Regions from separate parts of the Planomonospora antibiotica genome, predicted to be linked through region 1. Evidence: predicted binding sites of a transcription regulator. Region 1 holds the regulator's gene; the other holds the start of a gene.
The links. The regulator HrcA, encoded in region 1, represses chaperone genes, less so after heat shock. The targets are predictions, from matches to a motif close to TTGGCACTCTCNNNNNGAGAGTGCCAA.

Region 1 (7,133 bases):
GACATGGCCGTTACCGCGCTCTACAGCGCGCACTACCGGTCCCTTGTGCGTCTCGCTGTACTGCTCGTCCGCGACATGGCAACCGCGGAGGAGGTCGTGCAGGACGCGTTCGTCGCCATTCATGGTGCCTGGCGCAGGCTGCGCGATACCGACAAGGCACTGGCCTACCTGCGTCAGTCGGTCGTCAACCGATCACGTTCGGTGCTCCGGCACCGGGCGGTCGTCGAGAAGTACGCGCCCAAGGGCCTGCCCGACGCGCCGAGCGCCGAGAACGGCGCGATCGGCGAGCTGGAGCGGTCAGCCGTCATCGAGGCGCTGCGCGGGCTGCCCGCACGCCAGCGGGAGGCGCTCGTCCTGCGCTACTACGGAGACCTGTCCGAAGCGCAGATCGCCGACGCGATGGGCATCAGCAAAGGCGCGGTCAAGAGTCACACGGCTCGCGGCATGGCCGCCCTACGAACCTCACTGGAGCAACTGTCATGACCGACTCCCCCGACGAGTACGGCGAGCTGCTCCGCCGTGCCCTCAGCGCGGAGGCGGACTCGGTCGTTCCCTCCCCCGACGGGCTGGAGATCATCCGCGCTCGCATCGAACGACGCGGGCTCCGGCGGCTGACCTGGTGGCGTGCCGGAGCCTCGGTCGCGGGGGCCGTGCTCGTCGCGGCCTCCGTCGTCATGGTGGTCCCCGGCCTGCGCGAGCAGATGGCGCAGATCACCTTCTCCGGAGACGTCAAGCCCGTCACTCCGGCCCACACCGACCTGTCCGGGACCTCCCGGCCGCTGCCTCCGAAGAACGGGCAGGTCCCGCCCGCCGTCACCAGGTCCGGCGCGCCGCCCCCGCCCGCCCCCGAAGAGAGCAGGCGGACGACTCCGAGCCCGCCTCCGCAGCCGCGTCCGGACCCGACGCGGGAGCCCGCTCCCACTCCCACGCCCACCTGCCCGACGGCGACCGCGGAGGCCGCCCCGGTGGAGCCTCCGGCGGAGTGCGAGGAGACGGCGACGCCGGTCCCGACGCCTTCGGAGTCGGCGACGCCCTCGCAGAGCCCCTGTCCCGCCGACGGCTGCCAGCAGGTGGAGGACCCCCCGCCGCCGGAGCCGCCGCTCCCGTCGGAGCAGGTCACGCCGACCCCGATCGGGGGCTAGACCGGGCGGGCCGGGGTCACCAGCGGCCGGTGCGCGACTGGAGCACCGCCGCGGCGGCGACCCCGGCGGTCGAGGTCCGCAGGACCGTCGGCCCGAGCAGCGCCGTCGCGGCTCCCGCCGCCCGGAAGGCGGAGAGCTCCTCGTCGGCGATCCCGCCCTCGGGTCCGACCACCACGACGATGTCGCCGTCGCCCGGCACCTCCAGCGCCGAGAGCGGCGAGTCGGCCTCCTCGTGCAGCACGATCCCCAGCGCCGCGGCCGACAGCAGCGCGGCCACCTCGGCCGTGCCCGCCGGCGCGGCCACCTCCGGCAGCCGGAACCGGCGTGACTGCTTGCCCGCCTCCCGCGCGGTGGAGCGCCACCGCGCCAGCGACTTGGCCTCCCGCTCGCCCTTCCACCGGGTGACGCAGCGCAGCGCGGCCCAGGGCACGATGACGTCGACCCCGGCCTCCGTCATCATCTCCACGGCCAGCTCGCCGCGCTCGCCCTTGGGCAGTCCCTGGACCACGACCAGGCGCGGCCGGGGCTCGGGCACCTCGTAGCGGCGCAGCACCTCCACCCGCAGCGAGTCCTTGCCCGGGGCCAGGACCACGCACTCGGCCACGGCGCCCGCCCCGTCGGTCAGGTCGAGCCGCTCGCCCTCCCGCAGCCGCCGTACGGCCGCGGCGTGGCGCCCCTCCGGCCCGCCGAACGTGAACTCGGACAGGACCAGGTCCGCCGGGTCCGCCAGGAAGACGGGGGCGGTCATCGGCCGTTGAACGCGTCCCGCAGGCGCGAGAAGAAGCCCTGCTGGCCGGGGGCGAACTTGCCGGGGGGCCGCTCCTCGCCGCGGAGCCTGGCCAGCTCCTTCAGGAGCTCCTCCTGAGCCGCGTCCAGGCGGGTGGGGGTCTCGACGTTGACGTGGATGAGCAGGTCGCCGCGGCCGGTCTCGTTGAGGCGCTGGACGCCTCTGCCGTACAGGGAGATGGTCTGCCCGGACTGGGTGCCGGGCCGGACGTCGATCTCCTCGGCGCCGTCGAGGGTCTCCACGGTCAGGATCGTGCCGAGCGCGGCGGCGGCCATCGGAATCTGCACGGTGCAGTGCAGGTCGTCGCCGCGCCGTTCGAAGATCTCGTGCGGGCGCTCGACGATCTCCAGGAACAGGTCGCCGGGAGGACCGCCGCCGGGGCCGATCTCGCCTTCGCCGGCGAGCTGGATGTGGGTGCCGTCCTCCACCCCGGCCGGGATGCGGACCTTGATGGTGCGCCGGGTGCGGACCCTGCCGTCGCCGGAGCACTCCTGGCAGGGGTGGCGGATGATCGAGCCGAACCCGCCGCACTGGGGGCAGGGGCGGGAGGTCATGACCTGGCCCAGGAAGGAGCGGGTGACCTGGGACACCTCGCCCCGGCCGTTGCACATGTCGCAGGTGTCGGGGTGGGTGCCGGCCGCGGCCCCGGAGCCGGTGCAGACCTCGCAGAGCACGGCGGTGTCGACGGTCAGCTCGCGGGTGGTGCCGAAGGCGGACTCGCGCAGGTCGAGCTCGACCCGGATGGTGGCGTTGCGCCCCCGGCGGGCCCGGGACCGGGGGCCGCGCCCGCCGCCCCCGGCGGCCGTGCCGAAGAAGGCGTCCATGATGTCGCTGAACGGGAAGCCCGCACCGAACCCGCCGGCCCCCGCACCGCCGCCGGCTCCGCCGAACGGGTCGCCGCCCAGGTCGTACATCTGCCGCTTGCCCGGGTCTGACAGCACCTCGTAGGCCTGGGTGATCTCCTTGAACCGCTCCTGGGTCGCGGGATCGGGGTTCACGTCAGGGTGCAGCTCACGGGCCAGCCGGCGGTAGGCCTTCTTGATCTCTTCCGCACTGGCGTCACGGCGCACCCCGAGGGTGCCGTAGTAGTCACTCTTAGCCACTTAGTCGACCTCTTAGGATGCAGCCAGGATCTGGCTGACGTAGCGTGCCACCGCGCGCACCGCGCCCATCGTGACCGGGTAGTCCATTCGTGTCGGCCCCAGCACACCGAGCCGGGCCAGTTGCTTGTCCCCCGAACCGTATCCGGCGGCGACGATCGACGTCCCCTGCAGTCCGGTGTAGGGGTTCTCCGAACCGATCCGCACGGTCAGTGTGGACGGGTCGGAGGTCTCGCCGAGCAGGCGCATGAGCACGACCTGCTCCTCCAGCGCCTCCAGCACGTCGCGCAGGCCGACGGTGAAATCGGCCCCCGCGAGGTTGGCGGCCCCCGCAAAGACGATCTTCTCCTCCTGGCGCTCCACCAGGGACTCCAGGAGCACCGACAGGACCGTGGCGGCCAGCGGCCGGTCCTCGGCCGGCAGCCGCTCGGGCAGGTCGGCGACCTTGTCCGGGACGCTGGTCAGCCCGCAGCCGTCCAGGCAGGCGTTGAGCACGGCGCGCAGGTGGGCGACGCGGCCCTCGTCCACCACGTCGGGCAGTTCGACCACGCGCTGCTCCACCCGGCCGGTGTTGGTGATGAGCACGAACATCAGGCGGCGCTCGCTCAGCGGGACCAGTTCGACGTGCCGGACCGTGGAGCTGGTCAGCGACGGGTACTGCACCACGGCGACCTGCCGGGTGAGCTGCGCCAGCAGCCGCACGGTGCGCGTCACGACGTCGTCGATGTCCACCGCGCCCGCCAGGAACGTCTCGATGGCCCGGCGCTCGGCCCCCGACAGCGGCTTGACCTGGGAGAGCCGGTCGACGAACAGCCGGTAGCCCTTGTCGGTGGGCACCCGCCCGGCGCTGGTGTGCGGCTGGGCGATGTAGCCCTGCTCCTCCAGCACCGCCATGTCGTTGCGGATCGTCGCGGGCGACACCCCCAGGTTGTGCCGCTCGACCAGAGCCTTGGAGCCCACCGGTTCGTTGGTGGACACGAAGTCCTCGACGATGGCGCGAAGCACCGCGAGCTTGCGGTCATCGACCAACGTGCTCACCTCCCTGCCTGCACCCTGTGCGCCCGAACGGAGAACACCGGATCTGGCACTCGGTGTTCCCGAGTGCCAGTGTACGGCTCCCGCCCGCGGGGTGGGATGACGCGGCCCGCAACCGGGGTCCGCACGGTCGTCAAGTCAACTGCTATTCGGATACAAGCGACAACCTCCACACTTGCCTTATGTCACACGATTTCGGCAACCCCTCCGGTGGCTTCGCCTCCCCCTCCGGCACCCCCCGGCACCCCGCCCAGCAGCCGGCGCAGCACCCCTCCGCCCAGCCGTACGGCGGCGCCCCCTCCTACGGCTACGCCCCGCCCGGCTACGGCGCCCCGCAGGGACCGCCGCCGAAGGTGAAGGCGGGCCCGAGCATCGGCTGGATCGTGGGCGCCTGGCTGCTCGCGGTGGTCTCCGTGATCGCGGGCATCGCGATATCCGTCGGTGGCGTCCTCAGCTTCGCCAACGGCGCCGCGCCCCCGGCCTCCTACGGCCCCGGCGAGGTCTTCACCGTCGAGCTGGACCCGGCCGAGAGCCCCGCCCTCTACGTCTCCGCGGCCCAGGGGACCAAGTTCCAGTGCGGTTTCCAGGAGGGGACCCAGGGCCGGCTGGAGAACTCGCTCGTGCAGACGACCGTCACCGGCAGCGACGGGATCCCCTGGGAGCTGGCCTTCCGGATCGGCGTCGACCGGGCGGGCGAGTACAAGCTCGGCTGCTCCGTCGAGGACGGGGGCCAGGCCCGCTTCGGCGTGGGCCGCGAGCTGGCCGCCGACGCCCTCGTGGGCGGCGTCGTGGCCCTGTTCCTGATCCCGGGCCTCGGCGTCCTGCTCGCCATCGTCGTGACCATCGTGGTGCTGGTGAAGCGGAGCCGCGCCCGCAAGCTCGCCACCGCCCCGGCCCCCGGGTGGGGACCGACCGGCCCCTACCGCGGGTGATCGCGGCCCCGCCCCGTCCGCTGCTAGCGTCCCATGCGTCGACACGGACGCAGGAGGGGCGATGTACGAGCGCGACGTGCTGGCGGGCGACTGGCGGCGGCCGGGCAGGGGGACGATCCCCCAGGTCCCGGCGGAGCCCGACCTGGTCGTGGAGGACGCCGAGGGCGGCTTCTGCGGTGCGGTGGTCGCCTGCGACAAGGAGGCCGTCACCCTGGAGGACCGGTTCGGGCGGCGGCGGGTGTTCCCGCTGGAGCCCGCCGCGTTCCTGCTGGAGGGCCGGGTCGTCACCCTGGTGCGGCCCGCCTCCGCCCCGAAGGCCCCCCGGCGCAGCGCCTCCGGCTCCATCGCGGTGGAGGGGCTGCGCGCCCGCGTCGCCCGGGAGAGCCGGATCTACGTCGAGGGCGTGCACGACGCCGCGCTCGTCGAGCGGGTCTGGGGCCACGACCTGCGGGTGGAGGGCGTGGTCGTGGAGTACCTCGAGGGCGTCGACCACCTGCCCGCGATCGTCGAGGAGTTCCGGCCCGGCCCGGGCCGCCGGCTGGGCGTGCTCGTCGACCACCTGGTCGCCGGGTCGAAGGAGAGCCGGATCGCCGAGCGGATCACCTCCCCGCACGTGCTGGTCGTCGGCCACCCCTTCGTGGACGTCTGGCAGGCGGTCAAGCCGTCGGTGCTCGGCATCCCCGCCTGGCCCTCCGTGCCCCGCGGCCGGCCGTGGAAGGAGGGCGTCGTCGCCGCCCTGGGCTGGGACCTGGAACCCGGTGACGCCTGGCGCCGGATCCTCGGGGCGGTCGCGACATATGCTGACCTCGAGCCGGAGCTGCTCGGCCCGGTCGAGGAGCTGATCGACTTCGTGACGGCCCCCGACGAGGCCGGCTGATCCCGAAGACCCACCAGGAGGGTCCATGAGCGAGAACCCCGGGGAGCCCCGGCAGGGGTCCGAAGGAGACGACCCGGCGCGGCCCGGCCGGGGACACGGCCCCTACGATCCGTACGGCCAGGCGGCACCCGGCCCCTACGACCCGTACGGCCAGGCGGCACCCGGCCCCTACGACCCGTACGGCCAGGCGGCGCCCGGCCCCTACGGCGCTCACGACCCCTACGCCCGGCCCGCGCCCGGCTTCCCCGAACCGTACGGGCCCTACGACCCGTACGGCCGCCACGGCCGGTACGGGTCGTACGGCCCGCGTCCCGGCACCGACGACACCACCCTGGCCATGGTCTCCCACCTGCTGGGCCTGCTCACCGGGTTCCTCGGTCCCCTGGTGATGTACCTGGTCAAGCGGGACGAGTCCCCCTACGTGCGGGACCAGGCCGCCGAGGCGCTGAACTTCCAGCTCACGCTGATGATCGCCTACGTCGTCGCCTCGGTGCTGATGTTCGTCTTCATCGGCTTCCTGCTGCTGCCCCTGATCTGGATCGGGTCGGTCGTCTTCATGGTCCTCGCCGCCGTGGCGGCCAACCGCGGGGAGAGCTACCGCTATCCGATGTCCGTCCGCTTCGTCAGCTGACGGACGGCCCGCGCATCAGCCGGCCGGGCGGATCAGCTGACCAGGTCGCGCACCAGGGCGTCGGCCAGCAGGCGGCCGCGGAGCGTCAGCACCGCGCGGCCCCGCTTGAACGGCTCGGTCTCCAGCAGGCCGCCGCCCAGCGCCCTGGCCACCACGACGGGGCGGTCGATCTCCGCCAGCGGGAAGCCGTCGGCCAGCCGCAGCTCCAGCATCAGCCGCTCCACCGCGCGGTCCTGCGGTGCCAGCACCTCCCGCGCGTGCGCGGGTGAGGCCCCCGCGGCCAGGCGCCCGGCGTAGGCCGCCGGGTGCTTGACGTTCCACCACCGCGTGCCGCCGACATGGCTGTGCGCGCCGGGGCCGACGCCCCACCAGTCGCCGCCGGTCCAGTAGAGCAGGTTGTGGCGGCAGCGCGCCTGCGGCGAGGTCGCCCAGTTCGACACCTCGTACCAGCCGAAGCCCGCCCCGGTGAGCATCTCCTCGGCGATGAGGTAGCGGTCCGCGGCCACGTCGTCGTCGGGCATCGGCAGCTCCCCGCGCCGGATCCGGGCGGCGAGCCGGGTGCCCTCCTCCACGATCAGCGAGTACGCCGACACGTGGTCGGGCCCGGCCTCGATCGCCGCGGCCAGCGA
Region 2 (7,133 bases), on a different contig from region 1:
ATTTCCCGGATTTACGGTTCCGGGCAGATCAGCACGGGTCGCAAACAAGGACAAAAGGCCTGTCGATGACTCGGGTGAGAATAACCGTTGTGAATTTCTTTCCGGAAAGGCGGAGGTCTTTCCGGAGCCGCTCGACGTCGACCGCGGACCCGCGCTTCTTGATCGTCACGTTCCCGACGCCGCGTTCCCGGAGCGCCGCCCGCAGCCGCTTGAGCGAGAACGGCAGCACCTCGTGCACCTCGTAGCGGGACGCCCACGGGGTCTCCGCGAGGGCATCGGAGGTGATGTAGGCGATGTGCGGGTCGATCAGGCGCCCGCCGACCAGCGCGGCGACCTCCGCGACGAGGTGGGACCGGATCGCCGCGCCGTCCGGCTCGTAGACGTAGCGGCCGATGGGGCCGACCTCCACCGGTCCGAGGCCGGCATCGGGCGTCATCGTCAGGCCGGACGGCAGCATCGTGGCCCGCCGTTCCGCCCCGCCGGCCAGCGCGCCCGCCCAGATCACGGCCTCCTTGACCTCGCCCCGGTGGGAGACCCACTCGGCCTCGGCCCCGGCGGGGATGAACTCGTACGGGATGCCGGGAGCGACCTTCAGGCAGGCCGCCCGCGCCGCGGCGACCATCGCCAGCACCTCGGGCCAGGCCGGGGAGTAGGCCAGGGGGTCGAAGGTCCTGCCGCGCGCCGTACGGCGGGCCGGGTCGGCGAACAGCACGTCGAAGGCGGCCGGGTCGACCGTGTCGGCGCCGGCCGCGCGGACCGTGACGCGGTCGCCGAACCCCAGGGCGTCGGCGTTGGCCCGGGCGACGGCGGCGGTGAGCGGGTCGGCGTCCACGGCCTCCACCGTGCAGCCCGCCCTGGCCAGGGCGAGCAGGTCGCCGCCGATGCCGCAGCAGACGTCGGCGACCCGGGAGCCCGCGGGGATCCGCCGGGCGCGGTGGTCGGCGACCTCGCGGCGGGTGGCCTGCTCCAGGCCGTGGGGGGTGAAGTACATCAGGTCGGCGTCGGCGCCGAACTTCTCCCGCGCCCGCCGCCTGAGCACGGCCTGGCCGAGCGCCGCCGAGGTGAGATCGGCGTCGTAGGTCTTCCTGAGCCGGGTCACGGCCGCCACGGGGTCGCCCCCGGCGAGCTCGGCCGCGGCCCCCAGGGCCTCCTGGCCGCGCGGCGTCAGCAGCTCACGGAATGCGTCAAGGTCCACGCCGCCCGACGCTACCGCCTGGGGAGACCGCCGGGTCTCCGCTCAGTCGGGCAGCTCGGTGAGGTCGATGTCGAGGGGGAAGGGGTCGGCGAGCTTGAGGCGGCCGTGGTGGATGCCGGTGACGACATAGGAGCGGGTGACCCGGTCGAGCTGGTAGACGTGGACCACGGGTTCGTCCGCGTGGTTCTCCACCAGCCAGAAGTGCGGGATGCCGGCTCCGGCGTATCGCGCGGGCTTGACCTCGTGATCGCGGAACTCGGACTCGGGCGAGACGACCTCGATCACGAGCTTCACCTCCGCGGGTGTGTACGCGGTACGGGACCGGTCCTTCGCCGCGCTCCTGTCGACGACCAGCACGTCCGGGCAGGGACGCTGTCTCGGGCCCAGAACCACGTCCATCTGCATCACCGCTTTGAGGTGATCGGGGACCTGGGAGTTCAGGCTGGTCCGGAGTCCGTACAGGACGTACTCGTGGAAGCGCTTCTGGGGGGACATGAAGATGAGTGCTCCGTCGAGGAGTTCGATGCGTTTGAAGAAGTCGGGCTCGCCGTTGGGGCCGTCCTGGGGGAGCCGGTCCAGATCATCGGCCGTCCACCCGCCGGGCGGAGGGGAGGGCCAGTCGGCGAGCGGGTCACGATCCTCGCGTTCCGTGACATCTTCTTCGCTCATCGTGCTGGTCATGTCGTTCACCGTAGCGCCTTCCTCGTTACCGTTCGTGGTCATCAGGTCACATTCCCGTCGGTGCCCGGTTGTCTCCCCGTATGTTCCCCCGATCCGGGTGGTGCGGTCAGGGGCGGTGGCGGGTTTCATGATGCGGATATGTCTGTCTTTGCTGTGATGTGAGTCGTGCCGGAACGAGAGCGGCTCCGGGTTCCGTGCGGACCGGGCGTCGGACCTCCGCGGCGCCTCGGGAATTCGCCCGTGGAGGGCTCGGGCCGACTCCGGGATCGTTTCATCTTGTCGAATCTTTGCCGTTCCAGAGGGAAACGCGGGGGTCGTGCGGCCCGAGAATGCCTATTGCAGGGAGAAGTGTGTGAGTCCGTACGCCGACCGATGACCGGTGTTCGCGTGTGTTTCATATGTGTGAACCGGTCGCCCGGTGATTGTGGTGACGGATAAGGGAGGTGTGTTTTCCGCCCGCGATTTCTCCGGGGACGTCGTTCGGGGATGCAGTCCGATGGCGGGACGGCGCGATGCGCGGGTGCGGGGAGGGGGTCGTCCGCGATGCGGGGAGGGGGCCGGTGCGTACGGGAAACCGCCGGTGCGGACGGAGGCGCCGCCGGCCCGGAGGGGCGGAACCGCCGGTCGCGGGGCGCCGGGAGGGTGGCGGTGTTCGCCCGAAGCGCAGACAGGGCGGTTCGTGTTGACTGTCAAGGCCTCCTTGCATACTGTTCCGTATTGGCACTCTCCCCTTGAGAGTGCCAATCCATGCGACGAGGTCAGGTCTGGCACCCGCGACGGCAGACCGCTGGTCGCCTCTTCTAGATCATTCAAATCAGAAGGGGAGGTCCGACGTGACGACCGCCACCAAGGTTCCCGTTAAGCCGCTCGGCGACCGCATCGTGGTCCAGCCGCTCGAGGCGGAGCAGACCACCGCTTCCGGTCTGGTCATCCCGGACACCGCCAAGGAGAAGCCGCAGGAGGGCAAGGTCCTCGCGGTGGGTCCGGGCAACTGGGACGAGGAGGGCGAGAAGCGCATCCCGCTCGACGTGAGCGAGGGCGACATCGTTCTCTACAGCAAGTACGGCGGCACCGAGGTGAAGTACGGCGGCGAGGAGTACCTCGTGCTCTCCGCCCGTGACGTGCTCGCGATCATCGAGAAGTAGCTCACGCTTCACCGGAGATGACGTATCGAGCCCCGGGCCGCTGTCTGCGCCCGGGGCTTTGATGCGCCGACGTGCTTTTCAGAGAGGACTGTCATGCCGAAGATCCTGTCTTTCGAGGAGGACGCGCGCCGCGCTCTCGAGCGTGGTGTGAACGCCCTGGCGGACGCCGTCAAGGTGACCCTCGGCCCGCGGGGCCGCAACGTCGTCATCGACAAGAAGTTCGGTGCGCCGACCATCACCAACGACGGTGTCACCATCGCGCGTGAGGTCGAGCTGGAGGGGCCGTACGAGAACCTCGGCGCCCAGCTGGCCAAGGAGGTCGCCACCAAGACCAACGACATCGCCGGCGACGGCACGACCACCGCGACCGTCCTGGCCCAGGCGATGGTCCGCGAGGGTCTGCGCAACGTCGCCGCCGGGGCCCAGCCGCTCTCCCTCAAGCGCGGCATCGACCTCGCGGCCAGGACCGTCAGCGACAAGCTGATCGAGTCCGCCCGCCCGGTCGCGGACAAGAAGGAGATCGCGCACGTCGCGACGATCTCCGCGCAGGACGCCAAGATCGGCGAGCTGATCGCCGAGGCGTTCGACAAGGTGGGCAAGGACGGTGTCATCACCGTCGAGGAGTCCAACTCCATGGGCATGGAGCTGGAGTTCACCGAGGGTCTGCAGTTCGACAAGGGTTACCTGTCGCCCTACATGGTGACGGACCAGGAGCGGATGGAAGCGGTCCTGGAGGACCCCTTCATCCTGATCCACCAGGCCAAGATCACCTCTGTCGCGGACTTCCTGCCGCTGCTGGAGAAGGTCGCCCAGACGAAGAAGCCGCTGCTCGTCATCTCCGAGGACGTCGAGGGCGAGGCCCTCGCGGTCCTGGTGACGAACAAGATCCGCGGCACCTTCACCTCCGTCGCCGTCAAGGCTCCGGGCTTCGGTGACCGCCGCAAGGCGATGCTGCAGGACATGGCCATCCTCACGGGCGGCCAGGTCGTCAGCGAGGAGGTCGGCCTCAAGCTGGAGCACGTCGGCACCGAGGTGCTCGGCACCGCCCGCCGCGTCGTGATCACCAAGGACAACACCACGGTCGTGGACGGCGCCGGTGACGCGCAGGCGATCGCGGACCGCGTCAAGGAGATCAAGCTCGCCATCGAGCAGTCCGACTCCGACTGGGACCGCGAGAAGCTCCAGGAGCGCCTCGCGAAGCTCTCCGGCGGCGTCTGCGTGCTGAAGGTCGGCGCGGCCACCGAGGTGGAGCTCAAGGAGAAGAAGCACCGCCTCGAGGACGCCATCTCCGCGACCCGCGCCGCGATCGAGGAGGGCATCGTCTCCGGCGGTGGCTCCGCGCTCGTGCACGTCGCCAAGGTCCTGGGCGACCTGGACCTCACCGGCGACGAGGCGACCGGTGTCGCGGTGGTCCGCAAGGCGCTCGTCGAGCCGGCCCGCTGGATCGCCGAGAACGCCGGCCTCGAGGGCTACGTCGTGACCTCCAAGGTCACCGAGCTCCCCGTCGGCCACGGCCTCAACGCCGCCACCGGCGAGTACGGCGACCTGATCGCCCAGGGTGTCATCGACCCGGTCAAGGTCACCCGCTCGGCCGTCCAGAACGCGGCCTCCATCGCCGGCATGCTGCTGACGACCGAGGCCCTCGTGGTGGACAAGCCCGAGGAGGAGGCCCCGGCCGCCGGCGGCCACGGCCACGGTCACGGCCACGGTCACTGATCTCCGTCGGGACCCGGTACGGCCCGCACCCCTCCCGGGGTGCGGGCCGTACGTTTTCCGGGGAAATCCGAAAGTGCGGCAAAGCGTCCGGCGCGGCCGGTGTTACGTCTTGCGTGCTATATAACAAATAACCGACATGTTTAGCGATCCGCCGAAATTTCCGGTGAGGCGAAAAATCTCAGTGTAGCCGGTTGATTACCGTTCGCTGCCGCCGCCTCAATGTGACCAATCCGTAGCCGTTTGCCATGACGACAGGTCCGATCAGTGCGGGCATCATGCCTACGTGACCGAGGGATGCGTCGCCGACGCCAAGAGTGGGGTAAGGCTTGCGACGAGATCTGACGGGGTCGTCCACAAAGACGATCTCAAGGATCTGACGAGCCTCGCCGTTCAGGGGGATCGCAGTGCGATCGAATCCTTGCTCGCGCAGTTGCGCCCGATGGTGGTGCGCTATTGCCGCGCCCGCCTCGGCCGGGTTTCCGGCCAATATCACATTGCGGACGACGTGGCCCAGGAAGTGTGCATCGCGGTCCTGTCCGCCCTGCCCCGGTACCGCGACATGGGGCGCCCGTTCGCGTCCTTCGTCTTCGGCATCGCCTCCCACAAGGTGGCCGACGCGCTGCGGAGCTCGGTGCGCTCGGCCGTGCCGACCCAGGACCTCCCCGACGGGCCCGACGAGGGCCCGGGCCCGGAGGAGACCGTGGTGCGCTACATCGAGGCCGAGCACGCGCGCCGGCTGCTCTCCCGCCTCCCGGACAACCAGCGCGAGCTGCTGATGCTCAGGGTGGTGTCGGGCCTGTCGGCCGAGGAGACGGGTAATGTACTCGGTATGTCACCCGGTGCGGTTCGCGTCGCCCAGCATCGTGCGCTCGCCAGACTGCGGGCGCTGGCCGAGCTGGAGTCGATAGCTTGACCACGGTTCATCCGCGGCGTCCGGCCAGGAGATACGGGCCGGACGGGGACCCGGCCGTGGCCGGGACCGACGCTCTCCTGCAGTCGCTCTCCCGGAGGGAGCCCGTCCCGGTGGCGGACGACGTCGTCCGGTTGCTGTCAGCGCTGATCGAGGACGTCGACCACGACCTCGCCGCCGGTCAGTGCCTCTCCTCGGTGTCGATCACGCCGTCGGCGTAGCCCTGGGCGTAGTCCCAGCTCACGTAGTCGGTGGGATTGGGCTCGTAGGCGGGCTCGTGCACCTGCGGCTTACCGTTGTCGATCATCTGGCGCAGGTTTCCGCGGAGCAGCTCCCAGTTGAAATAGTGCTGATCGCCGCACTCCGGGCAGTCGAGGACCAGCCCGAAGACCCCCTGGGGTTCGAGCAGGGAGCGGAAGACCTCCACGTCGGCGAGATCGGTGACCGCCTCGTCGCGCTCGGCGGGCGTCAGGGGCTCGGGGGCGTCGGAATCACCCAGCGCGGCGGCCGGGTCGTCGGGGTCGTCCGCGAACGGGTCGCGAGGGACGTCTTCCAGCACGGTTCCACTTTATGGCCTAGGGGTGCCGGGCAGGGTGCGAACCCGGGCGTTCCGCGAGCCATCCCCGGCGGGCCGCCTCCACGCCCGCCTGGAAACGGGACTGCGCGCCCAGCCGGGTCATCGCGTCGGCGAAACGGGCGCGGACGGTCCGGACGGAGACGCCGAGCTGCCGGGCGATCGCCTCGTCGCCCACGCCCTGCGAGGCCAGCCGGAGCACCCGGACCACGCCGTCGTCGGTGTGCGTCCACGGCAGGGGCGCGGCCCGCGCCCACAGCTCCTCGAACAGCGTGTGCAGCGCGGCCACCACGACGGAGGCGCGGACCAGGTGGAAGCGGTAGGCGCTCTCGGCCAGGGTGCCGCCCCACCGGGCGGGCAGGCCCGCCACGTCGTCCCCGGCGACGAGGAACCAGCTCGGCACCGAGCCGACGGTCCGGATCCGCGCCCCGGCGCGCTCGAACCGGGCGAGCTTCTCCGGCAGGCCGGGCATCTGCAGCAGGTCCGCCGGGATGAGGGCGCGGCAGGAGAGCAGGCCCCGGTGCTGGGCCGCGATCCACTGGTCGGCGTAGCGCTGGGTGAAGTCGCTCATCGTCCGCCGGTCCGGGACGGCGGTGAGCAGCCGCAGCGGGGGCGCCTGGACGGCCATGCCGATCACGCTCTCGTAGAGCTCGTAGGCCCCGCCGACCAGCTCGACCGGGAACTGCCCGGTCTGCTGGTCGCGGCCGGCGTCGTACTGGTGGATGAGGTGGCGGATCGAGCCCAGCACCGAGTCGATCCTGCGGCTCTCCTCGGCGAGGTGGTCCAGCCGGTCGGCGATCAGGCGGCCGAGGGCGGCGGCCGGGTGCCGTGCGAGGTACTCTCCGGCCTGCTCGTCGACCACGCCCAGCCGTACCAGGGTGGTCAGCTCGCGGTGCAGCGACTCGGGGGGGT

Region 2: the regulator HrcA is predicted to act here: its motif matches at 2,594-2,620, upstream of groES (co-chaperone GroES).

What each region holds. Positions count from the first base shown of each region.
Region 1 is NZ_BMQE01000001.1:33,290-40,422, reverse strand. It holds gene IEZ06_RS00185 (SigE family RNA polymerase sigma factor) at 4-483, shown strand; gene IEZ06_RS00180 (hypothetical protein) at 480-1,142, shown strand; gene IEZ06_RS00175 (16S rRNA (uracil(1498)-N(3))-methyltransferase) at 1,159-1,890, opposite strand; gene dnaJ (molecular chaperone DnaJ) at 1,887-3,032, opposite strand; gene hrcA (heat-inducible transcriptional repressor HrcA) at 3,045-4,058, opposite strand; gene IEZ06_RS00160 (hypothetical protein) at 4,247-4,996, shown strand; gene IEZ06_RS00155 (DUF3097 domain-containing protein) at 5,058-5,873, shown strand; gene IEZ06_RS00150 (DUF4870 domain-containing protein) at 5,899-6,504, shown strand; gene hemW (radical SAM family heme chaperone HemW) at 6,537-7,133, opposite strand, start outside.
Region 2 is NZ_BMQE01000002.1:181,860-188,992, reverse strand. It holds gene IEZ06_RS02625 (class I SAM-dependent methyltransferase) at 29-1,195, opposite strand; gene IEZ06_RS02620 (Uma2 family endonuclease) at 1,238-1,876, opposite strand; gene groES (co-chaperone GroES) at 2,710-3,021, shown strand; gene groL (chaperonin GroEL) at 3,115-4,737, shown strand; gene IEZ06_RS02605 (sigma-70 family RNA polymerase sigma factor) at 5,111-5,650, shown strand; gene IEZ06_RS02600 (hypothetical protein) at 5,647-5,868, shown strand; gene IEZ06_RS02595 (DUF5319 family protein) at 5,829-6,206, opposite strand; gene IEZ06_RS02590 (helix-turn-helix transcriptional regulator) at 6,223-7,133, opposite strand, start outside.